DNA from 3 places in the Microbulbifer sp. SE14 genome. Region 1 is predicted to be linked to each of the others. Evidence: predicted binding sites of a transcription regulator. Region 1 holds the regulator's gene; each other region holds the start of a gene.
The links. The regulator PhoB, encoded in region 1, activates phosphate uptake and scavenging genes when phosphate is short. The targets are predictions, from matches to a motif close to TGTCATAAANNTGTAACA.
Positions count from the first base shown of each region.

Region 1 (10,385 bases):
TAACTGCAAGCCCGGCAATTCAACGCGGTTTTGCGACCTGCGTCTCGGTTGCGACGCGCCCGAGTCTACAGTTTGTAAACTGCAGCAGCTAGAATCCCCCCTTCGCTAAAAACAATCCAATAAACGGTGGAGTTCTTATGAAAAAGTTGCTTTTGCTCTTGGGGTTGGCAGGTCTTCTCGGCGGTTGTGCAGCAAATCCGCCGGTATCCGAACTGCGCCAGGGCGTTCAAAATGTCGTATTCGTTCAGAATGGCACAGAGCCGGTACGCTATTCCACCGGTGTTATCGACACCTCAAGCTTCTGGGCCAACTACGGCGGTGGAATGAACGGCCTCATGTGGGATGCCATAGCCGCAAAGGAACAGAAAAAACAACTGAGTAAAGCGGAACAGAACGCGCTGATGGTCAAATCCCTGTACGGCGAGCACGATCTGGCGCCGACCGTCTACCGGGAAATCATGCCGAAACTCGCTCAGGCCTGGGGCCAGCCCTACGATCCGGTCGAACTGGTGGTGCTGGACAAAGAACTGGCCGTTGTGGAAGAGGGCCAGCTGAAAAACTTCAAGACCGATGCCGACCTGGTACTGATGCTGGAAGTGAACAATATCAACCTCACCGAGCGGTTTTCCATGGGAGGCGCCTTCGCTGCCGGTTTGACCATGGGCACCAACACCAAGTCCCTGACCACCGAAGCCAGCGTGGTGATGCGCGCTTTCAAGCCGTCGCAAACCAGTCCCGGCAGCTACGAGATGGCCTGGGAGCGGGCCTGTGGCCCGAACTACACCACCATGAAGACCTCCTACACCATGGAGGAACTGCAGGAAAAGCCGGCCCTGATGCAGGAGGTTCTCGACGAGGCCAAGGCCCAGGCCGTCGAGGGATGTACTAATATGCTGGCAAGTCTGGAGTAGCATTGTGAGCATCGAGAACAGGCCCCGCTCGGGGCCTTTTCTTTTTGTGCACACACTTTCTTGCCAGTTCATTTACCGTTCAGGAAAAATCATTACAATGCGCGGCTCCTGTTGGAAACAAGGTAAAACAAGGAAATTGTGATGAAATTCAAATTTGCCGCCCTGCCCCTGATGGTCTTCGCCGCTTCCGCCGCCGCGGAGCAATACACCTCCATCTCAGAGGCCAACTACACCAATACCGAATATTCTTCCACCGATACCGATCAATTCGATATTGGCACCACTTATTTCTTTGCTCCCAAGGAAAGCCTGGGCCCGCTGAAGGAATTTGAATACATCAACAAGGTAACCAACATATCTGCCGGTTACAGCTACCTGGATTTCGAAGGCGGTGACGCAGATGTCCTGGCCGTCGGCGGCGAATACTTCACGGCCAGTGGCTTTGTTTTCGGAGGTTCCTATTCCGATGCCAGTTTTGAATCTGAGTTTCAATCGGAAGATTCGGACAGCCACACCCTGTCAGCGGGCTACCTGTTCACCCCGGACTTCCTCGCCCAGGTGCACCGTGTGAAGGCCGAAGGTGGCGATGCCGTTTATCTTGCGGACCTTCGCTACAACCATCGCCTGAGCGGCAACGACTATATCGGATTCAACTTCGTCGCCGACGACGAATTCGACAGCCGCACCCTGTCTTCCAAGCTCTTCAAGGACCTGGGCGGTGACACCTGGTTTGTAGCCGATGCCAGCTATACCAGCAACGATGACTTTGAAAATGCCTGGGACATCGGTGCCGAGTACTACTTCAGCAAGGAGACTTCCGTTTTCGCCGATTACAACAAGGCCGAAACCTTCGAGCTGGGTGTATCCCACTTCTTCAACCGCAATGTCGCCGGCAAGCTGGCCTACAGCACCAACAGCGATACCGACGTTGATGCCTTCCAACTGGGCGTAACCGTTCAGCTCTGATCGCCGGCTTCCGTCGGAAACAAAAAGGGCCGCATCGCGCGGTCCTTTTTTGTTTTTGCTGTTGCGCTATCCCCTGTTGCTCAGCGCCTGCATCCGCGCCTGCGCCTTGCTGCCGATATCCCCGCCGGCACTGGCCGCGGTCTGGTAGTGGCTGTAGGCATTTTTCACATTGCCCTGTTTTTCGTACACCTGGCCCAGGTAGTAGTGGGCGTGGGGCGTCTCCAGGTAGCGCAGGGAGCGGTTCAGGTCCCGCTCCGCGGCGGTGTAGTCATTGAGCTGGGCGCTGATCATGCCGCGCTTGAGCCAGTTGGAGAACAGGCCCGGGTTCTTCTGTACCGCGCGGTCGTAGGCGGTGTGTGCACTCCGGTACTGCTTCTTGTGGGCGAGCAGGTCGCCCTCCAGCGCGTAGAAGGCCGCCTCCTGGGGTTGCTGCTTCTGTGCCTGACGCGCAAGGACCAGGGCGCGGTCGTATTGCTTGTCGTTGATGGCCGCCATGGCGTCGTCGTAGCTCTTGTAGGCGTCGGCGTCGCGTTTCAGCTGCCCTATGGCCTTCTGGTAGGCGGCGCGGTTGGTGGCTCCGCCCTTCGGCAGCTGTCGGGCGTGTTCGATATTCGCATCCACCCGCGCCTGGGACGGCGGGTGGCTGGCGAAGAGTGCCTGCAGGCCGCCGGCCTGCCTGCCCTTGGACAGCTCGACAAACTTGCGCTGCAGCCGCACCGCGCCCTGGGGATCGTAGCCGGCGGCGGCCATATATTTCATGCCGTACCGGTCCGACTCCAGTTCGTTGCTGCGCCCGTAGCGGGCGATATAGGCGGAGCCGCCCAGCTGGCCGCCGAGGGTCACCAGGTCGCCGTAGGCGGTCTCCCTGGTGGCGGCGCCGAGCACGGCCAGGCCGGCGCCCAGCACCTGCTGTTGGGACATGGCGGCGGCGGCGTGGCGCGCGGCGGCGTGGACTATCTCGTGGCCGAGCACTGCGGCCAGTTCCGCCTCGTCCTCCAGCAGTACCAGCAGGCCGCGGTTGACCGCTATCTTGCCGCCGGGCAAGGCCCAGGCATTGGGTACCGAGTTGTTCAGCACCACGAACTCGTAGGGCAGCTGCGGCTGGTCGGATACCTTTGCCAGCTTCTGGCCGACCCGGTTCACATAGGTCTGCAGTGCCGGATCTATGACGTACTGGCCGCCCTGCTGCTGCTGGTTGATCGGGTACTGCTGCTCGCCCAGCGCCAGTTCCTGGCCCGGCGACATCAGCGACAGCTCCTTCTCGCCGGTGACCGGGTTGACCGCGCAGCCGGCCAGCAGTGATGCGGCCAGAGCGGCTGTGGCTGCGGTGAATTTGAGTGCGCGCGAGATCATCGCCTCCTCCCTGTATACTATTCGGTTTTACAGCGATCCATTTTACACGGTCCGGGAAGCAAGGTTATGACGACACTGCAGGTTATCGAGTTGTTCGCCGGTATCGACCCCGACGGCGAGCCGGTGGTGGAGCGGCTGCAGGTGCGCGTCAACGAGGACAACAGCTGCCAGCTGGTGCGCTCTCCGGCCTTTATCAAGGGCATTGCCAGCGGCGACACCATCAAAGTAGACAGGGACAAGCAGCAGTTCGAGCTGGTCAGGCGCTCCGGCAACCTGGCGATCCGCGTCTTCTGTCGCGGCGACAGCACGGCCCTGTCCGACCAGCTGACACCGCAGCTGGAGAAGCTCGGTGGCGAGCTGGACATGGAGAGCCCGCGCCTGCTGGTCTACTCGATCCACGTCAGCTGCGGCTTCGACAAGATCGAGGAAATCCTCAACAGCGCCTGCGATGGCGCCAACAGTGTCTGGTACTACGGCAATGTCTACGACCCCCAGGACGGCCAGACGCCACTGAACTGGTGGCAGGACATCCTTAAGCCGGAATAAGTTCAAGTCCGAGTAGCTATTTCAACTAAGGAATCCGATGTTAATCGTTATCTCCCCGGCCAAGACCCTCGACTACGAGAGCGATATTCCATCCCTCGAAACCACCCAGCCGGACTTCCTGAAGGAATCCGCGGCGCTGATCAAGGAGTTGCGGGAGCTGAGCCCGCAGCAGATCTCCAGCCTGATGAAGATCTCCGACAAGCTGGGCGCGCTGAACTACGACCGTTTCCAGCAGTGGAAGCGCCCCTTTACCGGGAAGAACGCCCGCCCCGCCCTGCTCGCCTTCAAGGGCGACGTCTACACGGGTCTCGAGGCGGAGACCATGGGCAAGCGGGATTTCAATTACGCGCAGAAGCACCTGCGCATGCTGTCCGGCCTCTACGGCCTGCTGCGACCGCTGGACCTGATGCAGCCCTACCGGTTGGAAATGGGCACCAAATTCGAAAATAGCCGCGGCAAAAACCTGTACGACTTCTGGGGCGACAGAATCACCAAAGCGCTGAATGAGCAGCTGCGCAGCCTCAAGAGCAGGGAGCTGGTCAACCTGGCCTCCAACGAGTACTTCAAGTCGGTGCGGCCCGACGTGCTGGATGCGGACATCATCACCCCGCACTTCAAGGACCTGAAGAACGGCCAGTACAAGATGATCAGCTTCTTCGCCAAGAAGGCCCGCGGCATGATGAGCCGCTGGGCCATCGACAATCGGGTGAAGAAGGCCGAAGCACTGAAAGGCTTCGACGTGGCCGGCTATGTATTCAATGCCGAGATGTCCAGGGGCACCGACTGGGTCTTTACCCGCGACGAGGCGCAGTGATGGAGCTTCCTGACGCGCCGTCCTGCGCGCACAACCGCGAACCGATACTGGAGCAGCTGCGCCGCCTGCTGACGGACAGCCGCCAGGTGCTGGAAATCGGCAGCGGCACCGGCCAGCACGCGGTCTACTTCGCGCCCAGGCTGCCGCACTTGACCTGGCAGACCTCCGACCGCGCGGAAAACCTGCCGGGTATCCGCGCGTGGCTCGAGGCGGAGCCGGCGGACAACCTGCCGCAGCCGCTGGAACTGGACGTGAACGGCGACTGGCCGCGGATCGGCGTCGACACTATTTTTACCGCTAACACCCTGCACATCATGTCTGCGGACTCGGTGCGGCAGTTCTTTGACAGGTTGCCCCGGGTTTTGCAGCCGGGTGGGCTGTTGCTAGTCTACGGACCGGTGAAAATCGGCGGCGAATACATAGGCCCGACCAATGCGGACTTCGACCTGTGGCTGAAGGGGCGCGATCCCGCAAGCGGCATCCGCGACCTGGAGTGGTTGGACGAACTGGCACTCGCCGCCGGCCTGGCGCGCGAGGAACTGAATTACCTGCCGGCCAACAACCAGCTGCTGGTCTGGCGCAAAACAGAAAAGGGGAGCTGAAATGCCCGAGTGGTTTGAAACGACTGTCGTCATCGCCTTTGCCATAGCGGCGGTATTTTTCTTTGCCAAGTACCGCGAGACGGCCGCCGCGTTGCACGAGAGCGAGCGCATGAAGAAACGCCTCTCCAACGATCTGGATCGCTACCGCGACATGCCGCGGCTGCGGGCCCTGCGCGATGCCCTCGTGAGCGTCGATGCCCTGCCGGTGGACGACGAGGGCCACGAGCACCTGCTGCTGCGCGACGGCGACCTGCAGCTGCACCACCTGACCCTGCGCCGCCAGTGCAATGCGGTGGGGGAGGGGGAAAAGGTCACCTATACGAAAGACGGTGAGGAAGTGGTGCTGGAGGAGTTGCAGTAACACTCCGCCGTAAACAGTAGGAGCGGCCGTTGGCCGCGATTGGATTCCAGAGGGGGCTGAAAGATCGATCGCGGCCATCGGCCGCTCCTACATTGGGTTCCCGGGTCTCGGGAACCTTCAGGCGGCGGTCACCGATCCCAGCTTCCGCGTCGGGAAGTGCAGGGTAAAGGTGCTGCCACGCCCCGGCGTGCTGTCGACGCTCATCTCGGCGCTGTGGCGCAACAGCACGTGCTTGACGATGGCGAGGCCCAGTCCGGTGCCGCCGCTGTCGCGGGAGCGGCCGGCGTCGACGCGGTAGAAGCGCTCCGTCAGGCGCGGGATATGGATGGGGTCTATGCCGATACCGCTGTCCCTGACCGAGAAATGCCCCCCTTTCCCATCCACCCACCAGCGCAGTTGCACGGGCCCGCCGGCGGGGCTGTATTTTACCGCGTTCAGCACCAGGTTGGCGAAGGCGCTGTGCAGCTCGGTGGCATCGCCGGTGATGGTCGCGTCCTGTTCGCAGTCGACACTGATCTCGTGGCGCCCGCCGCTGAAGCTGCGGGCCTCCCGCGCCACCCGCTCCATCAGCTCACTTACCGGCACCCGCTCGCGGCCGCTGTCCCGCTCCGAAGTCTCCAGGCGCGCGAGCAGCAGCAGGTCGTTCACCAGGGTCGTCATGCGCGCGGTCTGCTCGCCCATCTGCGCCAGCGGCCGCCGCCAGCTCTGCGGCGCCTGGCCGCTGCCCTCCAAGGTCTCCAGGTAGCCGGCGATCACCGTCAGCGGCGTGCGCAGTTCGTGGGACACATTGGCGACGAAGTCGCGGCGCATCTGCTCCAGGTTGTGCAGGCGGGTGATGTCGCGGACGATCACCAGAGCCTCGTCCTGGCCGTAGCGGGTCACCTCCAGCTGCAGGATGCGCGCGTCGTTACCCGGGGCCGGCAGAGTCAGGGGCCCGCGCGCGTCCCGGCGGTGCATATAGCTGACGAAACCGGGATCGCGCACGAAATTGACCAGCGGCTGGCCGGCGTCGCCGGGCTGCAGCCCCAGTAGTTCACCGGCAGCGGGGTTCCACCAGGCCAGGTTGCCGTCGTCCTCAAGCGCCACTATGCCCTCGCGCAGCGCGCTGGTGCTGTCCTGCACGCGGCGCAGCATCGCGTGCAGCTTCTGCTTCTCGCGCCGGTGGCGGCGCTGCAGGCGATAGAAGTCGTCGGAGATTTCGCCCCAGATGCCAAAGGCGGTGGGGGCGGGGCCGCGGCGGCCGTTGGCCAGCCAGCGGTTGAAGCGGCTCTGCTGCCAGAGTACCCAGCCCAGGTAGACCGCCAGGGCGACGGCCAGGGACAGCAGCCAGTGCCCGCTGGCGAAGCCGAAGATGGTGCAGCCGAGGGCGATCACCAGGAAGCGCGAGAACTCGCCGATACTGCGATCCAGCATAGAGGTGCCGTTCTAGTTTGTAGATGAATAGCACTAAGTTAAGCTGCCGAAGCCTCCGAGTTGGCACGATGCAAGGCCCTGCTGCCGGTGGCCGCCCGGCAAATATTTACCGATGAGGTTTTTTGTCGGGCGGCCACCGGCAGCAGGGCCGATCGGAGTCTTTCACCTGTCGGCACTCGCGGCCTAGCTTAGTGTGTTCAGTTTGTGGACAAGTGCGAATTTGCGCGAAATCTTACACTTTTTCCGCGGTCTGCACAGAAAAGCGGTAGCCGGTGCCGCGCACCGTCTGGATATAGCGGTCGTGGCCGTCCACGGCCAGCGCCTTGCGCAGGCGGCGGATATGCACGTCCACGGTGCGCTCCTCCACATAGACATTGCCGCCCCAGACGTGGTCCAGGAGTTGGGTGCGGGTATAGGCGCGCTCCTGATGGGAGAGGAAGAAGGTCAGCAGTCGGAACTCGGTCGGCCCCATATCTACCGCCTGGCCGTTGATTGTGACCCGGTGGCTGAGGGGGTCCAGCACCAGGCCACCGGCGGTCAGCGGCTCCTCCGGCGCGGCGGGGCCGGCGCGGCGCAACACGGCCTTCAGGCGCGCGACCAGTTCCCGCGGAGAGAAGGGCTTGGTGATATAGTCGTCGGCGCCCGTCTCCAGGCCCTTGATCTTGTGGTCCTCCTCGCCCTTGGCGGTGAGCATGATGATCGGCAGGGCCGAGGTCAATTCATCGCGCTTCAGACGGCGGGCCAGTTCCACGCCGGATACGTCCGGCAGCATCCAGTCCAGCAGTATCAGGTCGGGCTTCTCGTCGATGACCAGGGCGTGGGCCTCCTGGGCGTTCTCCGCTTCGATAACGCGGTAGTCCGCCATCTCCAGCGCCACCCGCAGCATATCGCGCACCGGGGCCTCGTCGTCGACTATCAGGATCGTCTTGCTTTGCATCTGCCTGCCATATCCGCCAGATTCTTTCTGTTTATGGCCGAGGATTTAACGGCATTTTCGTTACAAATATATGACGGGTGTAAAGCGATCCCCAGCATGGTGCGCTAAACGAGCAGGAAGTGGAAGAAAATTCCCGAAAATATCGCCGCACCGACCCAATTGTTACTCAGGAAGGCGCGAAAGCAGGCATCTCTTTCCCTATCCCGCACCAGCCACTGCTGGTATGCAAACAGGGCTGCGGCGGCGGCAAGGCCGGCATGGAAGGCAGTGCCCAACTCGAAACGCTGGCCCACCAGCAGCAGCGCAAACAGCACCATCAGCTGCAGGGCGCCGGTCATGGCCCTGTCCAGCTCGCCGAACAGCACGGCGGTGGACTTGACCCCTATCCTGAGGTCGTCGTCCCGGTCCACCATCGCGTAGAAGGTGTCGTAGGCGACGGTCCACAGCAGATTGGCCGTGTACAGCAGCCAGGCCAGGGGCGGCACCTCACCGGTGGCGGCGAAGGCCATCGGGATGCCCATGCTGAAGGCGGCCCCCAGCACCACCTGTGGCAGGTGGGTGTAGCGCTTGGCGAACGGATAGCAGAAGGCCAGCGCCACCGCCGGCAGCGACAGCAGTACCGTCAGTCTGTTGGTGGTCAGCACCAGCGCAAAGGCGACCAGGCTGAGCCCCGCGAAGAGCGCCAGGGCGCCGCGCGGCGTGACACTGCCAACGGCCAGCGGGCGCGCTGCGGTGCGCTTCACATGGCCGTCGATATGGCGGTCGGCGTAGTCGTTGACGGCGCAGCCGGCGGCGCGCATCAGCAGTACGCCGAGGGTGAAGACCGCAAACAGGTGCAGACCCGGCCAGCCGCCGGCGGCCAGCCACAGGGCGGACCAGGTGGGCCACAGCAGCAACAGCGAACCTATGGGTCTGTCCAGGCGCGCCAGCTGCCAGTAGGGCAGTGCGGCGGGCCAGCGCTGGGATAGTTGTTGGCTGATCACGGCAAACTCTCTTTATATTCTCTCTGCTTGTTCTGTCTCGGCGGCTGCAGTTTTCACCTGCGGCCCCTGCGCGGGGCGGAAAGCACTGAGGAAGGTCTCGGCCACCAGCAGCGGCTTGTCCCGCAGCCAGAAAGTGGAGCGGCGCCCCCAGGCGCTGTCGCCCTCCCCGGCCAGTTGGCCCAGCTGGCAGCGCGGATTGCGGCTCTGCTGGTTCAGCACTATAGGTCCGCGGCGGATATCCGGCTCGCTGAACAGCAGTTCCCCCAGTGGGCGGCTGTCGAGGCTGCGCAAATAGCGGGACCTGCCCTGCAGGCAGCGCTCCGGCAGCACGCTGCGGGCGTAGACCCAGGGCCGGCCGCAGCCGTACAGCAACACCTCCCGCACCAGTGCGCGGCTGCGGTCGCGCAAGTCCAGCGCGCGCCGCTCCTCCAGCCGCGGCTGCTGCCAGCGCTGGCTCAGCACCTGTACGCGAAAGTCGCCACCGGACAGTTGCTTCAGCGCCGCGGTCAGCGAGCCGGGGTGCAGCAGCCAGGGCAGCAGCGCCGGCGGCGGCTGCCGGTGCAGGGATTCCAGTGGCTGGGCCAGCCAGTCGCCATTCGGCTCGAAAGGCGATTCAAAGGGAGATTGGTACAACTGCAACTCCGCGATTTTGCAAAGGGGCATTGTAAATGCGGAATGCGGAATGCGGAATTGGGGGTTGCTCATTCCGCATTCCGCATTCCGCACTCATCATTTGATATAGTGCTCGGCTGCTTTATAACAACGAAACCGAAGAGAGTCTGTCCATGGGTCTCACCACCAGAATCCTGATCGCAATGCTGGCCGGCATTGTCGTCGGTGTACTGTTCAACTTCCTCAATACCAGCCAGCTGCTCGGCAGCGGCGTCACCGGTGCCATCAACAGCTACCTGACCGGGGGGCTGTTCGATATCGCCGGCCGCATCTTTATCGCCTCGCTCAAATTGATGGTGGTGCCGCTGGTGCTGGTGTCGCTGGTGTGCGGCGCCTGCGCCCTGTCCGAAGGGCACCGCATGGGCCCGCTGGCCGGCAAGACACTGGTTCTGTACCTGTTCACCACCGCCGCTGCCATCACCCTGGCCCTGTGCATGGCGCTGATCATCCAGCCGGGTGTGGGTGTGGACGTGGCTCCCGGTGGTGCCTTCGAGCCGAAGGAGTCGCCGCCCCTGTCCGATGTGCTGGTGAACATATTTCCCACCAACCCGGTGGCCGCGATGGCCCAGGGGAATATGCTGCAGATCATCGTGTTTGCGCTGTTGATGGGCTATGCGATTTCCCGCTGCGGCGAGCCGGGCCGGCGCGTTGCCAGTTTCTTCAATGACCTCAACGAAGTCATCCTGCGCATGGTGGGTGTGCTGATGGTCTTCGCTCCCTACGGCGTCTTCGCGCTGCTGGCCAAGACCTTTGCGGAACTGGGTGTGGAATTCATCCTGGACCTGGGCGTGTACTTCCTGGTGGTGCTGGGCACCTTGCTGCTGCAC
Region 1 is NZ_JCBAJA010000016.1:88,083-98,467, reverse strand. It holds gene AC6R19_RS12935 (hypothetical protein) at 138-911, shown strand; gene AC6R19_RS12930 (putative porin) at 1,053-1,877, shown strand; gene AC6R19_RS12925 (M48 family metalloprotease) at 1,944-3,230, opposite strand; gene AC6R19_RS12920 (DUF4265 domain-containing protein) at 3,297-3,776, shown strand; gene yaaA (peroxide stress protein YaaA) at 3,814-4,590, shown strand; gene AC6R19_RS12910 (DUF938 domain-containing protein) at 4,590-5,192, shown strand; gene AC6R19_RS12905 (hypothetical protein) at 5,194-5,553, shown strand; gene phoR (phosphate regulon sensor histidine kinase PhoR) at 5,671-6,966, opposite strand; gene phoB (phosphate regulon transcriptional regulator PhoB) at 7,199-7,903, opposite strand; gene ubiA (4-hydroxybenzoate octaprenyltransferase) at 8,008-8,886, opposite strand; gene AC6R19_RS12885 (chorismate--pyruvate lyase family protein) at 8,899-9,519, opposite strand; gene AC6R19_RS12880 (dicarboxylate/amino acid:cation symporter) at 9,672-10,385, shown strand, end outside.

Region 2 (10,385 bases), on a different contig from region 1:
GAACCTCTGGGGCGCGCCGCTGGCAATTCACGACTTCAATGCCTGGATCATGGTGATTGTCAGTGCCATTGCCCTGATCCTGCTTACGGCCAAATTTTTCGTGGTGGACGACTCCTACCCCGGCTTCACGGCCATGGCGCGGCGTGCCAAGGTCCTGCAGGACCGGTGGGTCCACAGCTGTTCCGATGCGGTTGAGGAGATCAACGAGATCGCCGAGGAGGCCCGCCGGACGCTTTCCGAAAGGGAGAAGGAAATCCGTTCCCAGTACATCGCCTTCAAGTCCAGCATCGAACGCAGTGAGGAGATCAGCAGCCACTACGGGGAAGACATCGTCAAAGCCCAGGGCCTGCTCGACGAACTGGTGCGCTACTACCAGTCCTACTCCGCCCGCATGATGAACCGCCGCGCCGCCTACTTCGGCGAGCTGCTGCGCTTCGAGCTGGACACACTGCCGAAGCTGAACACCACCGGCCTGGAGCAGCACAAGATGGACCTGGCGGCGTTCGACAGGATGCTCGCCGGGCTGGAACAGGCTTACGCGGATGCCATGACCGCGATCAATCACCAGTGCGAGGAGGCCCAGCGCAAGCTGGAGACCCTGAAAGCCGATATCGAGCGCGAGAATGGACTGGGTGGCGGGTGATGGCGAAGCGCGCGAAGGCGGGAACAAGGATAGGGACAAGGCAGCGAGGGGCGCACCGCGGCACTTCCAGCGACGACAGGAAAGGCATCGCCATCTTCGGTTCGGGTGTGGCGATTCTGATTGCGCTGGGAGTCTTCTTATTGCAGGTGGTCCATTCCCCCGGGAAAGACTACGATCGCGTCACCCTGTGCAACGAGCATCTGCCCCGCGCCAGTCACCACCTGATGATCGTCGATGTCTCCGATGCGCTGTCCGCCCATCAGGTACATTTTCTGGAAACCCATATTTCCGGCCTGTTGCAGGCTGCCGAAGTCAACGACCGCTTCTCCATCTTTGTGCTGGACGAGCATTACAGCGGTCTCTCCGACCCGGTGATCGAACTGTGCAAGCCGCCGTCCGCCGATGATGTGGATATGCTGACGTCCAACCGGGTCTTTATCGAACGGCTCTATGCAGAGCGCTTCGCCGCGCCGCTGGAGCGGGCGATTGCGACGGTGGTGGCCGGCGGCGAACAAAAGCAGTCCCCGATCTTCGAGGCTATTTCCGATGTGGCGGCCCTGCGTAGAATCGACCCGAAAGCCGCGGATGTGCAGCTGACGATTGTCAGTGACATGATCCAGAACTCGAGAGCGGGGTCGGTGTTTAGTGCGGGTCCCAAAGCCATTGAAAACCTGCCATTGGTAAATTTGCGGGGTGTGCGAACGCGGGTCTTCTGGCTGGATAGGGAGGAGTACAGGCGTTTCCAGACGGAAGCGCTGGCCAGCAGTTGGGAGGACTATCTGGCCAGCGTTTCCCGGTTCGAGCGGATTGAGCGGGTCAGGAACTGACAGATCAAACAGCCGTCACCCCATACGCCATTGCAATAGAACGTTCAAAAAACAGCCTCTTTTCTGTCATTTCTCCCCGGCACAGTATGCGCAGAGCAATAAACAGGGCTTTGCCATGAGCAACCGCTATCGCGCACTGTGGATTTCCGATGTTCACCTGGGCAGCAGGGACAGCGAGCCGCAACGGCTGGCGGACTTTCTCGCCCAGAACCGCGCCGACACCGTCTACCTGGTCGGCGACATCTTCGACATGAAGGCCCTGGCCCAGGGCAGGGGCAGCTGGTGCCAGGCCTCCTCGCTGCTGCTGGGCATGCTGTCGGAACTCAGCAGCCAGACCCGCGAAGTCATCTATGTACCCGGCAACCACGATGCCCCCATGCGCAGCTGGGCCGGCAAGCGCCTGGGCAATATCCGCATCGAGCGGGAGTGGATTCACACCGCGGGTGACGGCAGGCGCTACTGGGTCACCCACGGCGACCAGTTCGAGCACCATATCAGTATCAACCCCATCAGCTACCACATAGGTGACCATAGTTACTACCTGATGTTGCGCCTGAACCGTTGGATCAATTACTGGCGCGGGCGCTTCGACAAGCCCTGGTGGTCGCTCGCCAACCACGTGAAAAACCGTGTGCACGCGGCCAGGCGCATGATGAACAACTTCGAGGAGATCGCCCTCCGCGAGACGGGCCGCCGCGGCCTCGACGGCGTGATTTGCGGCCATATCCACCGCGCCGCCATCCGTCACAGCAAAGGGGAAGAGCGCAAGGTGACTTACGCCAACTGCGGCGACTGGGTGGATTCGATGAGCGCGGTGGTGGAACAACACGACGGCCGCCTGGACCTGCTGCACTGGCATCGGGCCCCCAAACTGGCCAGCATTATGACTGAGGCGGTAGCGGCATGATCCAACTGGAAAACCTGCTGCAGAAGAATCCCTGGTACAGCGCCGCGCCGCAAAGGCCGACGCGCAGGCTGGTATCCGCAACCCTGAAGAAAATCTGTTGCGAACAGCAGATACAGGAATTTGGCCGCCTCTATCCGCACCTGGGAGGCCTCGACTTTATCCGCCAGGTGTTTGCCTGGTTCGACTTCCGCTACGACCTGAACCCGTCGGAGCTGGAGCGGATTCCCCGCAGCGGCCCGCTGGTGATCGTTTCCAATCACCCGCTGGGTAGTCTCGACGGCCTGGCGCTGATCGATATGGTGGCCAGGGTGCGCAAAGACGTGCGCGCCGTTGCCAGCCAGTTGCTGTGGAATATCGAGCCGCTGCGCCCCTACCTGCTGCCGGTGGACAACTTCAACGGACGCACTCGTCGCGGCGATGTGGAGGGTATCTACCGCCACCTTCACGACGGTGGTGTGATCATCGTTTTCCCCGCCGGCGAGGTTTCCCGCCTGACGCCCCAGGGGGTGCGCGACGGTCGCTGGAATCCCGGCTTTGCCCGCTTCGCGGAAAAGACCAATGCACCCATCCTGCCGGTGCAGGTGCGCGGGCGCAATTCCCTGTGGTTCTACGGCCTGTCGATGGTCAACAAGCCGCTGTCTACGCTATGGTTGATCCGCGAGATGTTCAAGCAGGCCAGGCGCAGCATCGATATCCGCATCGGTAATCCGGTGGAGGCGGAGCACTTCCGCAGCTGGCCGCTGACACCGCGCGCCCAGGCGGCCCTGTGGCGCAAGCATGTGTACAGGCTGCACAAGTCGCCGCGCCCGCTGGGCCCGGAGCCGATCGCCAACCCCGAGCCGGTGGAGGAGGTGGCGCAGATTCTGGAGAGCTGCGACGCCCTGGTGGAACAGGGCGAGTTTTCCGTCGTGCTCTACCGCCAGCGGGTCGACTGCCCGGTGATGCGCGAGCTGTCGCGCATCCGCGAGGTGGCCTTTCGCTCAGTGGGTGAGGGCACCGGCCAGAGCCGCGACTGGGACGCCTTCGATGCCCACTATGACCACCTGCTGTTGTGGGACTCCGGTCGGCAGCAGATCGCCGGCGCCTACCGCCTGGCGATGACCGACGCCCTGGAACCGGAGCAGATCTACAGCAGTACCCTGTTCAACTACCCGCGCCCGCCCCGGCAGTGCCTGCCGGGCTCCGCGGAACTGGGGCGCAGCTTCCTATTGCCGGAATACTGGCGCGGCCGCGGCCTGGATCTGCTCTGGTGCGGCATCGGTCGGTGGATAGCGCGCAACAGTGTGCGCTACCTGTTCGGACCGGTATCCATGCCGGGTACCTTCTCGGTGCGCGCCAAATCGGCCATAGTGCGCTACTTCCTGCACCACTTCGCCACCGACAGTCCCCTCGGCGACGCCCGCCTGCCGTTTTCAGAGGCGCGCGAGGACCTGCCGGAGCTTTTCGGCGATGCGGCTGAGGATATGGTGCAGTTGAAGCAGATACTGAAGGAAGAGGGCGTGATGCTGCCGCCGCTGTTCAAGAAGTATACCGCGGTGACCAGGCCCGGCGGAACCAGCTTCCACGCGTTCAACGTGGATCCGGATTTCTGCGATTCGGTGGACGGGCTGGTGGTGGTCGACCTGGAGCAGGTGGATCCGAAATTCGCCAGGCGCTATCTCGGCGGTTGATTGATATCTCTTTGTAGGAGCGGTGGGGCGGCCAACGGCCGCTCCTACAGCATCAAAAGGATTTCCGTAGGGTGCGCCACGCGCACCACTCTTAAATCATTTCCAGCTGTTTGCGCACACTCGCCAGCCTCACACACAACACAAACACCGACATGGCCGTATCCAGTTCCTCCAGGGGCGGGAAGCTGGGCGCTATGCGGATATTGCGGTCTTCCGGGTCCCTGCCATAGGGGAAGGTGGCGCCGGCGGGGGTCAGCTTGACACCGGCGTCTGCTGCCAGCTGCACCACCGCGGTGGCGCAGCCGGGGCGGGTGTTGAAGGAGACGAAGTAGCCGCCTTGCGGCTTTTCCCAGTCGCCCAGGTCCGAATCGCCGAAGGCCTTTTCCAACTGGCTCAGCACGCACTCGAACTTCGGCTTCAGGATCTGCGCGTGCCTCTGCATATGCTCCTTCAGCAGGGTGAACTCGGCGAAGAAGCGCGAGTGGCGCAGCTGGTTTACCTTGTCCGGGCCTATGGTCATGGCCTGCATCTGTTTTTTCAGCGACGCCAGGTTGGCGGGGCTGGCGCTGACAAAGGCCACCCCGGCACCGGCGTGGGTGACCTTGGAGGTGGAGGCGAACTGCAGCACCGAATCCGCGGTGTCGTTCTCCAGGCTGGCGGCGCGGATGCCGGGCAGGTTGACCTGCTGTTCGAGGTCGTGGATTGCGTAGGCGTTGTCCCAGAAGATGCGGAAGCCGGGGTTGGCGATTTGGCCCAGTTGCGCCAGGCGGTCGACGGTCTCCTTGCTGTAGGTGACGCCGGTGGGGTTGGAAAACTTGGGTACGCACCAGATGCCGATGATGTCCCGATCTTTTTTGATCTGTTCCTCCACCGCGTCCATATCCGGTCCGGTCTCGGTCATGGGCACGTTGACCATGCCGATGCCCAGCTGCTCGCAGATGGAGAAGTGGCGGTCGTAGCCGGGTACCGGGCAGAGGAATTTCGGCGCGCCCAGTTCCCGCCAGGGCTTGTTGCCGGCAAAGCCGAACAGGTAACCGGTGAGCACCGCGTGGTACATCAGGGTCAGGGAACTGTTGCCGCCGGCGATCACTTCCTCGGTGGGTACCTGCAGGATATCCGCGCCCAGTTCGCGCGCACAGATGAGCCCTTCGAGGCCGCCGTAGTTGCGGGTATCGGTGCCATCCGCCGCGCGGTAGTCGCCGTTGAGGATGCCGTCCAGCCCGTCGGACAGGTGTAGCTGTTCCGCCGAGGGCTTGCCCCGGGTGATATCCAGGCTCAGTTCATGCTCGCAGATGCGCAGGTACTGGGCACTCAGTTCTTTTTCCCATTCCTGTAGCTGTTCGCGTGTGGCGGAATCGATACGCACGGGCTTCCCTCTGTATGGTCAATGGAAGCGGCGAGCTTAGCAGGTGGGGGGGAGTTTGCACCAGTGGCGGTAGGGTGTGCCGCGCGCACCAATCCCGACTGGCGGTGCGCACGGCGCACCCCACATGGTTACTGGTTGGCCAGGGTGCGGAAGTCCCGCGCGTATTCGCGCAGTGTCCCGGTCAGGTGGAGGCGTTGTGCCTCGGTGGTGCTGGCGAGTATCTGTTCGCCCAGTTCGCGCGCCTGGCGGTGGCGCTGCTCCTGCATCTGGCGGTAGTCCTCCGGCCAGAGTTGCTCCGGGTTCAGCATCAGGTCGCGCATCTTGGCTAAATAGCCGTCCGGCTTGCGGCGCAGCAGGTCGATGAACTGCGCCTGCCAGACCTGCCGCTGCTGGTCGCGCAGCAGCGGGTTGTATTCCACCTGTGCCACCCAGGCGGCGATCAGCTGTTCCTGCTCGTCGCTCAGGGAGCCGAGCCAGCGCTCGCTCTGCTTGCGTATCTGTTTGTTGCGGCGGCGCTGGATCTTCTCCGGCGACTTCTGCCACTTCTCCAGGGATTTCTCGCGCTTTTCATGCAGTTCCTGTTCCAGTTGGTCTATCTGTGCGCTGCTCAGGGTGGCGGCCAGCGGCAGCAGCAGGTCGTACAGCTGGGTGCTGGCCGTTTGCAGGAAGTCGCGTATCTGCGCCTCCACCGATTCCAGCTCCAGTTGCTGCAGCTGGTCCTTTTCCACCAGATTGGCGAGCTGTTCCAGGTAGTCGGCGTAGCGGGGCAATTGGGTCTGGCGATGCCAGGCGTGGAAGCTGTCGAGGGCGGCCACCAACTGGGCTTTCTGTTCGCCGTTGAAGTCGACATAGTCGTCTATCTGCCAGCGTATCCAGCGATCCAACTGGCCGTAGGCGAGCTGGATACTGGAGCAGCTGCCCAGTAACAGCAGTGTCGAGACCAGCGCCGCCGCGCCCAGCATCCCTCTCAGTGATTCCGCCGTTGCCATCCGCTTGTCCCAGTGAAATCCACCCGACAAAGTGTCGGGCCAATTTTCACTATAGACAAGCGCCTGGCCCGCTAGTTTATCCACACCTCGACGCGGCTGTTCTTGACCGGCGCCTGCTCGCGGTCGGCGGTCAGGGGGGCGAAGGCGCCCAGGGCGAGGACTCTGCTGTCGCCCAACTGGTGGTCCCGCAACAGGGCGCCCTGGACCTTGAGGGCGCGGAAGCGCGAGATGATATCGGCGATATTGTTGTTGGACTTCTGGTCCGAAAAGCCCACCAGGGTCAGGTTGAGCTCCCGTTCCGACTCCTCCATAAAGGCCTCCAGGCGGCGCAGGTCCTTCAGTGCGCGGCTGTCCAGCTCGGAGCTGCCGTCGGCGAAGCGGAAAGAGATGCTGAGGCGCTCGCCGGTTTCCATCAGTTCCCGATAGGCCTCCGGGGCGTTGGGGTAGGGCGTCATTTTCAGCGCCACCGGTGTCAGGTTGATAAAGCCGATCCCGGCCACCAGTTTCTGCCCCTCCGGCGACTCGGCGAATTGCAGGAAGCTGTCCACATGGGGCTTGTATTGGCTGGGGTTCTTGTACAGATACAGGCGCCGGGTCAGGGGGAAGTCCTCGGTGGCGATGATGCCCTTGTTCGGCACGATCGCAGCCAGATCCCCCACTTTCAACGCGACCTTTTTTATGCCTTGGGTGTGCGCAAAGGGCAGATAACCGATGGCGCCCGGATCGCTCAGCACTATCTGACGGGTCTCGGCGTTGCCGGAGACTTCGTAGACGCCCGGCTCGGCTGGGCGGCTTCCGCCGAACACATCTTCGTCGAAAGTGGTGCGGGTTCCCGATTCAATATCCCTGTGCAGCGGGTGGATAGGGAGGTCGGGGCCGCCAAGTTCCTGCCAGTTGCGGATTTTGCGCTCGTATATCTGGCGCACCTGGGCCATGGTCAGATTTGCGACCGGGTTGCTCGGGTTTACGCCGATTGTGAGTGTGTCGAGGCCGACGACATGCTCGGCTTCCGCACCGGCCAGGTTGCCGAAGCGCTCCAGCATTACCACTTCCTTCTGTTTGATCCGGCGCGAGGCCATGCCAATATCGGCGCTGCCCTCATTCAGCGCCTTGAAGCTGGTGCTGGAACCCAACGCGAGTATGGGCACTTCGACTCGGCGTCCGTCCAACTGGGCGCTGATCCAGTGGCGCACCCCCTCACTGCGCTGTTCTATGTCCGTTGCGTTCAGGCTCTGCAGATAGCCTTTCACCAGCAGTGGTGCCAGTTCGGCGCCGACGGTATTGGATCCGGTCAGGCGGAAGAGTGTTTTGGTTTCCGCCGCCTGGGCCGCTAAGGACAGCAGTTGACAGCACAGGAGCGCGATAACAAGAGCGCGCATGGACAGGACCCCCATCTGGATATTCTCTCGCTTGCAATTTTTGTTCGGGAATTTCGGGAACGAGACTGCCGTTGTCTTTGTTGGAATTCCGCGGGCGCTTGCGGCCCGCCGATAGCGTCTTCGTGCTGTGCGGAAGGCGTGTCAGATACCGCAGCCTTCCGGGCGGGGGCTTTATCGCAGAATAATGTGACAAAAATATTTCAGTGACGTGTTAACCCGTGCGCACTTTTTTTGTGATCACACCCAAGGGGGATTGGCTGGCGAACACCTTGGCAGGCGCTCGCCAGATAGCGGTTACAGCAGCCAGACTTCGACGCGGGAGTTGCGCTGTTCCGAGGTCTTCTCGTCGAGGGTCAGGGGCGCGCTGGCGCCCAGGGCGAGGGTCTGGTCAGCTGCAATATTGGCGCTGCGAAGGTGGCGATTGACGATTACGGTGCGAAAGCGGGAGATGGTTTCGGCCATGGAGTCGCGCCGCTGCCGGTCGCTGAATCCCACCAGGGCAATTTTCCGCCCGCGGTTTTCCTCCTGCTGCAGGAAATCCGCCAGGCGGGCCACATCCTGCTGGGCGCGCGCGTCGAGTTCGCTGCCGCCGCTGTCGAAGCGGAAGGCGATGCTGATTCTCTGGCCCTTCTCCGCCAGTTCGCGGTAGGGCGCCGGCATGTCGGTCCGCGGGACAGTGTCCAGCGGGCGCGGGGTCAGGCTGACCAGGCCGTTGGCGTCGACCAGGACCTGGCCGGCGTCACTCAACACAAACTCCACGAAGGCCTGCAGGTGGAGGTTCTGCTCGTCCCGCCGCGCGTAAAGATGAAGGCGCTGGGTCAGCGGGTAGTCCTCGCTGGCGATCAGCGCCTGGGTGGGCGCGAGGAGGGTGCCGGCGGCGCGCACCACCAGGCTGCTGAACTGGCCGGCGCGTTGCACCGGCACCAGCGCCAGGGCCAGGGGGTTCTGCTTCAGTATCAGCGCCAGGCTGGCTTCGTCCCGGTGGTCGTCGACCGCAGGAGCCAGGGTCCGCAGCAGGGCATTGGGCAGCCGGTCACTGGCCACCAGGGCGATGGGGGCATCGGCACCGCCCAGGTCCCGCCAGTTGCCGCTGCCGGAGCGCAATAGTTTCCGCAGGCGGCCCTCGTCTATGCTGCCGACCGGGTTGTCCGGATGCACCGCCAGCGCCACCGCCTGCAAGCCCACCACCTGTTCCAGTGTGTTGTCGCCCCCCGCCCGTTGCAGTTTCTGGCGCTGGGCTTCGCTGGCGCGGCCGGCGGTCAATGCCAGGTCGAGATTGCCCTCCGCCAGCTGGCCGAGGGCGCTGTCGCCGGGCGGGCTGGCGATGGCGAACTGCAGCCTGCCGCCGTCGATCTGTGTGGACAGGTGCACTTCGCCGCCGCGCCTGATCTCCCTGATAATGCCGCCGCTGCGGGACAGCAGGTAGCCGCGCGCCAGTTCGACAGCCAGGGTTTTATCGCCGCCGCTGCTGTCGCCGATTCTGATGGGGATGTTGGCCTGGGCACTGGCGGCCGCCAGCAGGAGGATGGCGCAGAGGGTGCGCTTGAACATGGGAATTTCCTTATGGTGGTTTCTGGTCCAGTGCCCGGCACGATGGGGCATCGCCCGCCGGTGTGATTCGGAGCAGCAGAAGTATATGAAGGGGGGCAAGATTCGCCGTCGGCGAGGCGCCTTACTTCTCCCGCGGCGAGAGAAAGGGAGAACAGTTCACATCAGCGCCAAGTGGGGGACGCCAGTGGGCGGGAGTGGGGGGAGGCTATATACTTCGGTGTCGCCCGAAGGGAAATTGTACGGCTTTGCGCAATAAACCTGCCGAGTATTCCCGTCGATCGGCATTTTTTACAAAAATGAGATGACAACGCTGTCATTTCTCGTGTAGTATTTTTCCTATATTGGTACTGGCGCCTGTGTGCGCCGGTCGGCTCCCGGGGGAATTCATTGGGAAGCCCGGTAAAGACACATAACAATACAAAATCTTAGAGGCCGGTACAGATGGTTGCTTTGAGAGACAGGGACATACTTTTTATTGGTATCGACGGCGGTGGCAGCAAATGCCGGGCCTCTGTAGTGGATGCCGGCAACCGCGTCCTCGGTACCGGTGTCGCCGGTCCCGCCAACCCGCTGCACGGCTACGCCCAGACCATCGACTCCATAGTGCGCTCCGCCGCACTGGCGCTGGCCGACGCCAAGCTGCCCCCGGAGACCCTGGGCGAGCTGGTGGCCGGTGCAGGCCTGGCCGGCGTGAACATGCCGCGCCTCTACAACGAAATGGCCTCCTGGGCCCACCCCTTCAAGAAACTCTATCTCACCACCGACCAGCACTCCGCCTGCCTGGGCGCCCACCGTGGCGGCGACGGGGCCGTGATCATTGCCGGCACCGGCTCCTGCGGCTACGCCTGGGTCAACGGCCAGAGCAAGCTGATCGGCGGCCACGGCTTTCCCCACGGCGACAAGGGCAGCGGTGCCTGGATGGGCATGGAGGCGGTCAAGTACCTGCTGATGGCGCTCGACGGCCTGGCCGGGGACTCGAAGCTGAAAGGCGAACTGCTGAAGGCACTGGATGCCCGTGACGCCAATGAGGTGTTCGAGAAGATCGGCGGCAAG
Region 2 is NZ_JCBAJA010000022.1:72,268-82,652, reverse strand. It holds gene AC6R19_RS15590 (hypothetical protein) at 1-643, shown strand, start outside; gene AC6R19_RS15585 (hypothetical protein) at 643-1,470, shown strand; gene AC6R19_RS15580 (UDP-2,3-diacylglucosamine diphosphatase) at 1,586-2,377, shown strand; gene olsF (bifunctional ornithine lipid synthase OlsF) at 2,374-4,047, shown strand; gene AC6R19_RS15570 (aspartate aminotransferase type Ic) at 4,139-5,413, opposite strand; gene AC6R19_RS15565 (DUF6279 family lipoprotein) at 5,542-6,402, opposite strand; gene AC6R19_RS15560 (substrate-binding domain-containing protein) at 6,474-7,781, opposite strand; gene AC6R19_RS15555 (PstS family phosphate ABC transporter substrate-binding protein) at 8,076-9,332, opposite strand; gene nagK (N-acetylglucosamine kinase) at 9,774-10,385, shown strand, end outside.
Region 2: AC6R19_RS15560 (substrate-binding domain-containing protein) is a predicted target of PhoB. The motif match lies at 7,967-7,984, and genes of this name have one in related genera.

Region 3 (10,385 bases), on a different contig from region 1:
CTTGGTGATGGAGTTGGTCACCTGCTCCACGTTGTAGGACACCTTGGAAATCAGGTAGGCGCCGGTGTAGCGATCGAAATAGGCGCTGGGCAACTGGCCGATCTTTTCGAACAGCTCGGTGCGCAGCAGATGGATCACCGCCCGCGCCACGTAGGCGAGACCGTAGCTGCCGATAAAGTTGCCGCAGGCACGCAGGAAGATAATCAGCAGCATCGCCAGCGGTATCAGCCAGCGCGCCGTCTCCTGGGGCATGACGCCGCCGGGGAACCAGGCCGCGACATACTTGGCGAGAAAGCCGCGGCTCTCCTGGATGCCGGCCCCAACGGTATCGAGCAGCAGCTCGGTCACCGCGATCAGGGTGACGTTCATGGTGGAAAACAGCAGGAAGCCCAGCACTGCCAGGGCGAAGATCGGCCAGTGCGGCAGGGCGTAGGTGAGCAGGCGGCGGTAGGTTTTCGCCCCGCGTTGCGGTTTGCTCGGGGGCGTGTTGACTCTATCCATACAGACTTTTGGCTGGGCTCGCCCTGTAAAAGCGAACTTGCTCGCGGCTGTTCATCTACGGAGCGTAGGGTGGATAAGCGTCAAGCGAGTCCACGCCGGGCGCATCCACCGACCGTCGCAGGCGGATGCGCTTAGCGCTTATCCACCCTACAGGAGTAAGGACGCAAAGGTCCGCGAGCGTTAATTTTCTTCCGGTTGCCGCGTGGTGATGCTGAGGTTCACGAAGCCCAGCTGTCCGGCGGCATCCATGGCCCGCACCACGGCCTGGTGTTGGGCGGTGGCGTCGGCGGTGATTACGAGGGGGCGATTGTACTCGCCCGCGGAAACTTCCGACAGCGCCGATTTCAGGGTAGCCAGTTTTTTGTTGATCAGGGCGCGGCCGTCCACCGAGTAGGAGCCGTCCGCATTGATCAGCACCTCCACGGCGCGGGGTTGCTCCTGGGCCTGGGGACCCGCCGCTTCCGGCAGGTTCAGCTTCAGGTGGCTCTCCTTGGTGAAGGTGGTGGACACCATAAAGAAGATCAGCAGCAGGAAGACCACGTCGATCAGCGGTGTCAGGTTGACCCCGTCCTGCTCCTTGTCCTGGCGGCGAAATTGCATCTTGCGCTCTCCGCTCAGGCCGCTTCGATACGGCGGTCGCTGTGCAGTGCATCCACAAGCTTCACCGCCTCCTGCTCCATGGCGACGACGATGCTGTCCAGCCGGCGCTGGAAGTAGCGGTGTGCCAGCAGTGCCGGAATCGCCACGGTCAGGCCGGCGGCGGTGGTGATCAGCGCCTGGCTGATGCCGCCCGCCAGCACACCGGCGTTGCCGGTGCCCTCCAGCATGATGGCAGTGAACACCTGGATCATGCCCAGCACCGTGCCCAGCAGGCCGATCAGCGGCGCCACCGCGGCGATGGTGCCCAGGGCGCCGAGGAAGCGCTCCAACTCGTGCACCACCTGGCTGGCGGTTTCTTCAATGCTGTCCTTCATTACGTCGCGGCCGTGGCGGGAATTGGAAAGGCCGGCAGCAAAGATGCGCCCCAGGGGAGAGGAATCGCGCAGCTCCGTGAGTTTTTCTGCATTGATTTGGTTGTTTTTCAGCCAGCCCCAGACTTCGCCGAGCAGGGTGCGCGGCGCAATGCGGCGCGGATTCAGGGTCCACAGGCGCTCGATACAGATGGCGATAACGGCGACGGAACAAAGCAGGATGGGCAGCATCAGCCAGCCGCCGGATTTTATTATCTCTAACACTTTTCTCAGGTCCCAAGACTGCGGATGGGGAAATTTGGATGGAGACTCTACCACAGCTGGTCGCGGCAGCTAAGACCGGGTGGGGCGTCTTTTTCCTCTATGTGATGCCCATAACACTAATTCGCCGGGAGCAAACTGGGACGCCGCAGGCGCCCGCAGGGTGAGCGGTTCGGCGTTCCGAGCCACGGACGGCCCGAATAAAAAGCCGCCGGCATTGCTGCCGGCGGCCTTTGCGTCGCGGGTGCGGACTCAGTTAGCGCGACGGGCGCTCGGGGCGTGCCGGCTTTTCCGGGCGCTCCACTTTTTCCGGACGCTCCAGTTTGACCGGGCGTTCGGGGCGGTCGATCTTCGCCACCTTCTCAACCTTGTCGGTCCTCTCCACCTTGCGCGCGTGTTCCGGTCGCCCGCCCGTGTCGGCCTTGGCGTTCTCCACCTTGTCCGGGCGGTTGGAGCGGATGCCGCTGATCACCTCGCCGAGGTTCACATCCATCTCCCGGGCGATCTGGCCCCAGCCCATGCCCTCGACCTGGCGCAGGTAGAGTACCTCGTTCAGGGACTCCTCCGGCGTCATGCCGGTCTCGCCTTCCAGCGCCTCGGCGGCGGAGGCCATGGCCAACTGCTCGGCCAGTGCCAGGGTGATGAACACATTGCCGTAGCCCATTCCGGCAGCCGCCTCGCCGGCTTCGCCCTCGACATCGTCGCCCCCGGTACCCTCACCGCCGTCGACAACATCCTCGGCCGCATCGCCTTCGGCGCCATCCTCGCTATCCTCCGGCGGCTGGTAACTGATCGAGCCGTCGCGCAGGCCCGCTACCGTGAGCTGGGATTGTTCTTCCCCGCCGAGGAAATCGCTGAAGAAGCCGGCGATCTTGCCGGAGGGTACCTCGGACACCGATTCCACGACTTCGGTGTCCGCCGGATCGGTTTCCGGCATGTCGTCATCGGCCCAGGCGAAAGTTCCCGCCAGCACCCCGGCCAACACTGCCGGCAGCACACGGGCCTTGAATGGTATTCTCATCGTTGTTTTCTCCTGTGCAATTAATTGGTCCGCCGGGGCGTCTGGACTTAACACGTATCCCCGCCGCAAAAGGATCCCGGCAGTTCAAAAAAATCAGTCGCCGGGGCGATAGCTCAGCTGAAATCCAAAACCCTGGTCCGGGCTGCCGTCCGCGAGGCCCAGATAGGCGTACACCATGCCGCTCCACTGGGCATTCAGCTTGTGATTGAAATAGCCGAACAGCTCCGTGGACGGATCGCTGCTGGCGGTGGTCGCCTGCTGGTAGTCCAGCGAGGCGCCCACACTGCTCTGTTCGTTGAGGCGGTAGCCGCTGCCCACGGAGGTGTACCAGACATCCCGGATCTCGGCTTCCGGCAGGTCGCCCTTGAACTTGCGCGCCACTGTGGCAAAGGGGGTGAAATCGCCGACCAGCGTAAAAACCTCGGCCTGCAGGGTGTAATCCGCCTCGCCGGTGCCCAGGCCCTTGCCCTCATCCGCGGTGGGCACCTTGTATTTGGCGGACAGGTCGAAGAACCAGCGCTCCGCCACCGGCTCCAGGCTGTAGGTGCCGGTGAGCCACAGGTCGCCGATACCCGATTCGCTCACTGTGCCTGTCTCCGTGTCGCCGCCATTACCATTGCCGCGGCCATTGCCGCGCCCCACGATCACCCCGCCATCGCCACCGGGAACCACCCCGCCCGGACCCTCGACCTGGGTCCACGGCAACGAGGCCTTGAAGGTCCAGTTGTCTGACGGCGAGTAGCTGACGGTAAAGGGGCTGCTGACGATTTCGGTTTCGGAGGTGTCGCCGTAGTCGCCACTGCTGATATCGGTCCCCAGAGTGTATTTCCACTCCGACGCAGACGCGTGGCTGGCGACGCCAGTCGCCACTGACATCATCACGCAGCAAAGCATTTTCTTATTCATGCAAAAACCCGGTACTTCTAATTCAATGACTTCCGGACACTAGCACAGGCCCGGGAGTACATTGCGACCCGCCTCGCAATTATCAGTTCCGGAAAATGCCACTTTCGCAGAAATTGAAGGGCTGCCCAGTTTTACCGTGTCCTGCCGCAAAGTCCGGCACCGCGCACATCTCGCTGAAGAATAAGCAATTATTCATTGCGGGATGCGCGATACCAGAAGCGCCTGCCGTCGCGGGCCAGCGAAACCCGCAGCTCCTTTGCGCCGGACCACGCAAAGGTGACGGCACCGCTAGCCGCGGTATTCCAGGTGCGGGCGCCGGTATCGCGATAGCGCGCCACCACCTCTGGGTGCGGGTGGCCGAAGTGGTGGCGGAAACCGGCGCTGAAGATCACATTCGCCGGTTGCGCCCAGCGAATTAACGCCGCCGAGGAGGAACTGCGGGAACCGTGATGAGGCGCTATCAACAGGTCCACCGGCGCCAGGCCCGGATAATTCAAGGCGAGCTGCTGCTCAACCCGGCTGGAGATATCCCCGGCCAGCAGGATACGCACGCCGCGCCACTCGACCAGGGCCACGCAGCTGTGGTCGTTTTCCTCCCCGGAGACCTCCCCGTCTTCGGGCCAGAGCCACAGCAGGGCGAGATCACCCAGCGTTTCTCTCTCTCCCGCCTGGCACAATTCCGCACCCGGCCCACTTTCGTTGCGGAATCGTTGGGTCAACCGGCCCGGCGCAATCAGGTGCTCCAGGGGCAGCGACTCAGCCAGCCCGGCAAAGCCGCCGGCGTGATCCCGGTCGCCGTGGCTGACCACCACAGTATCCAGCGCCGGTATCCCCTCCCCGAGCAGATAGGGGGCGATTATCTGGCTGCCGGCGCTCCACCCCGATCCGGAAAGAGGCCCGGTGTCATACAGCAGGCGCTGCTGCGGTGTGCGCAGCACCACCGCCAGGCCCTGCCCAACGTCCAGCACCGTCACCCGCAGGCCCTCCCCCTCATTTGTCTGCGGCAGGAAGGGCAGCAGCGGCGGCAACAGGAACAGCCAGCCCAGCCGCCGCCCGGGCAGTCCCGGGGGTAGCAACAGCAGCAGCGCGCCAAGGGCGGCCAGTACCAGCAGCGGGAATGCCGACGGCGGCCCCAGGGTCTGCCAGGATGGCAGGAGATTCCGGCCTGCTTCGAGGAAATGCATCAGCAGATCCAGCTGCCAGGCGGCGAAGTCGATGCACCAACCGCCGGCTGCCGTACCCATCATCAGGGCACCGAGCATCAGCGCCGGCAGCACCAGGAATCCCAGCCAGGGAATGGCTATTAGATTGAGCAGCACGCCGCCGGGGCTGAAGCCGGAGAAGAACGCCAGCGACGGCAGCAACAGCGCCACGGCCACCAGCCACTGGCTGCGCAACAGCCCCATTCCGCCGTCGAGCAGCCGCCGCCCCGACTGCGGCCGATCCTCGCTCCGATCAGACAGGTGCAGGCGGCCGCTGAAACCCAGCAGCAGCGCACCCACAGCCATAAAGGACAGCCAGAAACCGGCGCCGTAGAACGCCAGCGGCTGCAGTGTCAGCACCAGGGCCAGCGCCAAGCTGTAGGCGAAACCGGCACCGATGCGGCGCCGCCACTGCCACGCGAGCAGCAGCACCCAGATCATCACCAGCGCCCGCCGCGCGGACAGGGGCGCGCCGGCCAGCAGTGTGTAAGCGAGAGAGCCCGCGAGGGCAAAGATCAGGGCCACTGCCCGGGGTGTGGCCCCGGTGAACAGGCCAATCACCCGCCCCAACAGACTGCCCAGCAGCAGAAAGAAGCCGGCTACCATACCCACATGCAGGCCGGAGATCGCCAGCAGGTGGGCGGTACCGGTCTCCCGCAACAACTGGCGATCGCCGTCGCTCAAACCGCTCCTGTCACCCAACAACAGAGCGCTCAGCAACTCCCCCCTGCTCTCCGCCTCCCCCACCAACCGGTCCCGCAGCCAGTGGCGCAGCGCCGGCAGGCCCGGCTCCTCACCAAGGAGTTGCGGCGGGTGATTCCGGGGCCGCACATAGCCGGTGGCGTAGACACCGCGCCGCAACAGCCAGCCTTCATAATCGAAGCCGTGAGGGTTGACGCTGCCGCGCGGGCGCTTCAGGCGCAGCGGCAGCAGCCAGCGGCTGCCGGCGCGCAGCTGTCCTTGCAGTTTTTCATCGACGCGGTACGAGGTGAGATCCAGCAGCTGCCCCCGCAGGGATGGCGACGTATCCCCATCCAGCGACTGAAGTACCCGGGCGGAAAAACGCAAGCTGGTGGCTTCCCCGGCGTCGCCGAAGGAGAACTCGGACGTGCGGACCTGCGGCAGGGACACCACCTCCAGTTCCAGCAGGAAATCGCCGCCGTGGGCGCTGAACGGCAGGCGCTGCTCCAATGCCCGGTGGTTGTGCCACAGGCTCCAGCCGGCACCGGCCAATACAGCGAAAAGAAAAGGCAGCAGCCGCGCCCGCGCCGGCAACAGCAGGGCGCCCCCGAGGAGCAGCACACCGAGCCAGGCCAGTGCGGTATAGGCGGGAAGTCGCGGCAGACTGCCGACGGCGACGATCGTCAGGGCATAGACCCACAACAATGCGGCCGGGGACAATCCCCTCTCGTTACCTGTACCGGCCGCCGACTCCATAGGCTCCCTGCCCCACTCCCTGTGTAGGAAAGACGTTTTGCCAGATTTGCCGCCGCGGCGCAAAGTTGTGCAATTGGTACAAGGAACAGCCAGCCGGCCCCTCAAACTGTCGTTCCTGTATAAAATGGCACCACGCGGTCATAAAATTTTAAGAAAAATGCCATCTTTAACATGTTTGTAATATTCGGGTCGCAGAATCCGCACCAACTCGAGGCAGGACCGGGATTCGGACAATAAACGGCCCTCCTCAGCCCAAAACCATAAACTGTGCGAGACGACCCATGAAAAAGACCGCTATCTCCCTGGCCATCGCCGCCATGGTGCCCGCGTTTGCCAGCGCCCAGGAATCCGAACTCCTCGATATCTACGGCAAGGCCAACGTGGACTTCCAGTCTTCCGATGAGGGCGAAGGTTCCATCACCGATATCAAGAGCAACGCCTCCCGCCTGGGCGTGAAGGGCGAACTGCCCCTCGACAATGGCCTCAAGGGTATCTACAAGATGGAATACCAGGTGGATATCGACGGCGACGCGGAGGAAACCTTCGAACAGCGCAACATCTACGCCGGCCTGGAAGGCGGTTTCGGCCAGGTGATCGGCGGCAAGTTCGATACCCCGCTGAAAGTCGCCCAGAAGAAGGTCGACCTGTTCAACGACCTGGAAGGCGATATCAAGAGCGTCATCACCAAGAGTGACAACCGCGAGTCCAACAACCTGCAGTACACCACCCCGTCCTTCGGCGGCTTCAAGGTCTCCGCGGCCTACATCAGCAACCGCGACGAAGTGATCGGCATCGACGAGTTGGGCGAGGACATCACCCGCGACAACGGCACCTCCGTGTCCCTGGCCTACGACAACAACGGCATCTACCTGGCCTACGCCTACGATATGGACGTGGAGGCCAACGACTGGGATGTGCAGCGCGTCGTGGCCCAGTACAACATTGGCCCGGTACAGGTCGGCGCCCTCTTCGAGGAGCAGGAAAAGGCCGACGGCAGCACCCAGGACGGCTGGCTGGCCTCCATCGCCTACAAGATCGACCGCTGGACCGCGAAGGCCCAGTACGGCCAGTCCGATATCGTCGTGGCCGACGGGGAAACCTACAGCCTGGGCCTGGACTACAAACTGTCCAGCGCGGCCAAGGTGTTCGGGTTCTACACCGATGAAACCGCGGCGGACGATTACGATCGCAGCTATTTCGGTATTGGTACCGAGCTCAAGTTCTAAACCGGGTTTTGAGCGACACGAAAAAGGCGGCCCATGGCCGCCTTTTTCATTTGGGCGAACACAAGGTTCGCCCCTACAGATCGGCTGAGTGGCTGAAATCCACTGCGGCGCTTGCGGAGCGCAGAGGGCACTGGACCTCCTGGAACCACTGCAATATTTCCGTAGGGGCGAACCTTGTGTTCGCCCGCCTAAGTCAGATAACGAACAGATCCATAAACTCGTGCACCGGCGTCTGCTCCAGCTTTTCACGGTCCTTGCACAACGCAAAGATACGCTCACAGCATCCGGGCGGGAAGCGCGTCGCCAGGTTGGCCTGGAATTTTGTCTCTAGCAACGGAATCCCCTCTTTCCTGCGCCGCCGGTGCCCTATCGGATACTCGACCTCGACCTTTTCCGTCGAAGATCCATCCTTGAAAAACACCTGCACCGCATTGGCAATGGAGCGCTTGTCCGGATCCAGGTACTCCCGTGAATAGCGCCTGTCCTCGACCACCTCCATTTTCCCGCGCAGTTCATCTATCTCCGGATGCGCCTCGTGGAAACTGTCCTCGTAATGCTCCGCCACCAGGTCGCCAAACAGCAGCGGCACCGCGGTCATGTACTGCAAACAGTGATCCCGGTCCGCGGCATTGGCCAGCGGCCCCTCCTTGGAGATGATGCGGATGGCGGACTCGTGGGTGGTGATCACCACCCGGTCGATTTCATCGATGCGGTCCCTTACCTGGGGGTGCAGAATCACCGCCGCCTCGCAGGCGGTCTGGCTGTGGAATTCCGCCGGGAAGGAAATCTTGAACAGTATGTTTTCCATCACATAGCTGCCATAGGGCCGCTGGAACTTGAACTGCCTATCCTCTTCCGCCTTTAATTTCAGGTCCGCATTGGTCACACTGAAACACACATCGTAAAAGCCCCACTGCTTCGCCGTCAGCACGCCGGGAATGCCCATCTCCCCGCGCATGGCAATATCCGCGAGGCGCACCCCGCGGGAGGTCGCATCTCCCGCAGCCCAGGACTTGCGCGAGCCGGCGTTGGGCGCGTGGCGATAGGTGCGCAGCGCACTGCCGTCCACCCAGGCCTGGGACAGCGCGGCCATCATCTGCTCCCGATCGGCGCCCTTCAGCTTCGCCGCCACTGCCGTAGAGGCCACGCGCACCAGCAGCACATGGTCCAGGCCGACGCGGTTGAAACTGTTCTCCAGCGCCAGCACGCCCTGTATCTCGTGGGCGCGGATCATCCCGTCCAGCACATCGCGCATCACCAGCGGCGCCCTGCCCCACGCGATATTTTTCTGCGACAGGTAATCCGCCACCGCCAGGATGGCGCCGAGATTGTCGGACGGGTGGCCCCACTCCGCCGCCAGCCAAGTGTCGTTGTAATCCAGCCAGCGCACGATACAACCGATATCCCAGGCCGCCTTGACCGGGTCGAGGCGCAGCTGGGTGCCGGGCACCCGCGCGCCGTTGGGCACCACAGTACCCTCGACGATGGGCCCCAGGTGTTTGCTGCACTCCGGGAAACGCAGTGCCAACAGGCCGCAGCCGAGGGTGTCCATCAGGCAGTTGCGCGCCGTATCCCAGGCCTCGTCGGAGTCTATGCGGTAATCGAGGACATAGTCGGCGATGTCCTGGATCACCCGATCGTAGCCCGGACGGATGTTCTGGTCGACATTAGCACTCATACGCTCCCCCTTTCGAAAAGGTCACCGCTACATTGCAGAGCCCCTGATTGCAGTGGCAGTGGGTATAAAAGTAGCAAGGATCCAGATTACCGCGGCTCTCGCACAGGCCAGGCAGGTCCTTTGCGGCAGCGATCTATCGGGAATTTCGAGGCAATAGAGAAACGGCCGTGGTCTACACTTCCCGGTAAGTTGCGCCCGGCTGGCACTGCGTCTCTCGGGCACCAGACAAAGCAAGCAATTGATAAACCCGTCAGCCCTAAACAACGTCGATTTTTCCGCAGGCTACAGGGGTCTGATAAAAGGAGAGAGATGGATGAACTGCCGCTTAGCCTTCGTCGCCGGTGCGGTCTGCCTGGCCGTCGCATCATTTGGTGTACTGGCTGAATCGCCGACTTACTCCATGACATTGAAGCAGTATGTCAAGCCTGATGGCACTATCACGGTGCCGGAAGACTACCGAACCCGATTCACTTTCATCGGTACCTTCAGTGTCGCGGGGGGCGACCAGGCCGGCGGGCAGGCCCAATTTCACCAGGTTTACATGGACCCGGATTCCATCGAGCAGTTTCGCCGCACCGGAAAATTTCCGGACGGGGCCATGATCGTCAAGGAGCTGCAGAAGACCCGTGCCTTGAGGATGACCACCGGCCATGTCTCATCCTGGAAGGAAAACGCGGGTTGGTTCGTGATGATCAAAGATACCGAGGGGCGCTTCAAGGAGAGCGGCCTGTGGGGCGACGGCTGGGGCTGGGCGCTGTTCGACGCCAGCAGCCGGGTCAAGCCAACGACTAAAAACTACAAGAAGGAATGCATTCCCTGCCATACTCCCGTCAAGAATACGGACTGGGTGCATGTGTGGGCCTATCCGCTGCTTGGCGCAGAGGAACAATTTGGAGAATTCAAACAGTGACACGCGGTCCGGGCATTCGACTGCGCAGGAAGCCGTGTCAGCAGCCGTCGCGCGCGGGGCTCTAATAAAGTACCACGCGCTGTCGGCTCTTCATTCGCTTTTTTAACCTTAGCCCGCCAGCCTCAGTCTCCGTACCCAGTCATCTCCAGATACCCCTCGCCGGTCTGACTGCCACTGACGGTGACAGGCCCTTCCCAGTAGCGCAAGGCTCCCGGATTCCAGTAATCGCCCGGCCAGGAGCGGATTTCGAGATCCAGTTCGGCCGACGGCAC
Region 3 is NZ_JCBAJA010000025.1:69,018-79,402, forward strand. It holds gene msbA (lipid A export permease/ATP-binding protein MsbA) at 1-501, opposite strand, end outside; gene AC6R19_RS16775 (ExbD/TolR family protein) at 682-1,101, opposite strand; gene AC6R19_RS16780 (MotA/TolQ/ExbB proton channel family protein) at 1,116-1,736, opposite strand; gene AC6R19_RS16785 (hypothetical protein) at 1,990-2,754, opposite strand; gene AC6R19_RS16790 (hypothetical protein) at 2,848-3,660, opposite strand; gene AC6R19_RS16795 (DNA internalization-related competence protein ComEC/Rec2) at 3,849-6,263, opposite strand; gene AC6R19_RS16800 (porin) at 6,581-7,525, shown strand; gene AC6R19_RS16805 (bifunctional 2-methylcitrate dehydratase/aconitate hydratase) at 7,719-9,203, opposite strand; gene AC6R19_RS16810 (cytochrome P460 family protein) at 9,517-10,113, shown strand; gene AC6R19_RS16815 (lipocalin-like domain-containing protein) at 10,236-10,385, opposite strand, start outside.
Region 3: AC6R19_RS16800 (porin) is a predicted target of PhoB. The motif match lies at 6,436-6,453, and genes of this name have one in related genera.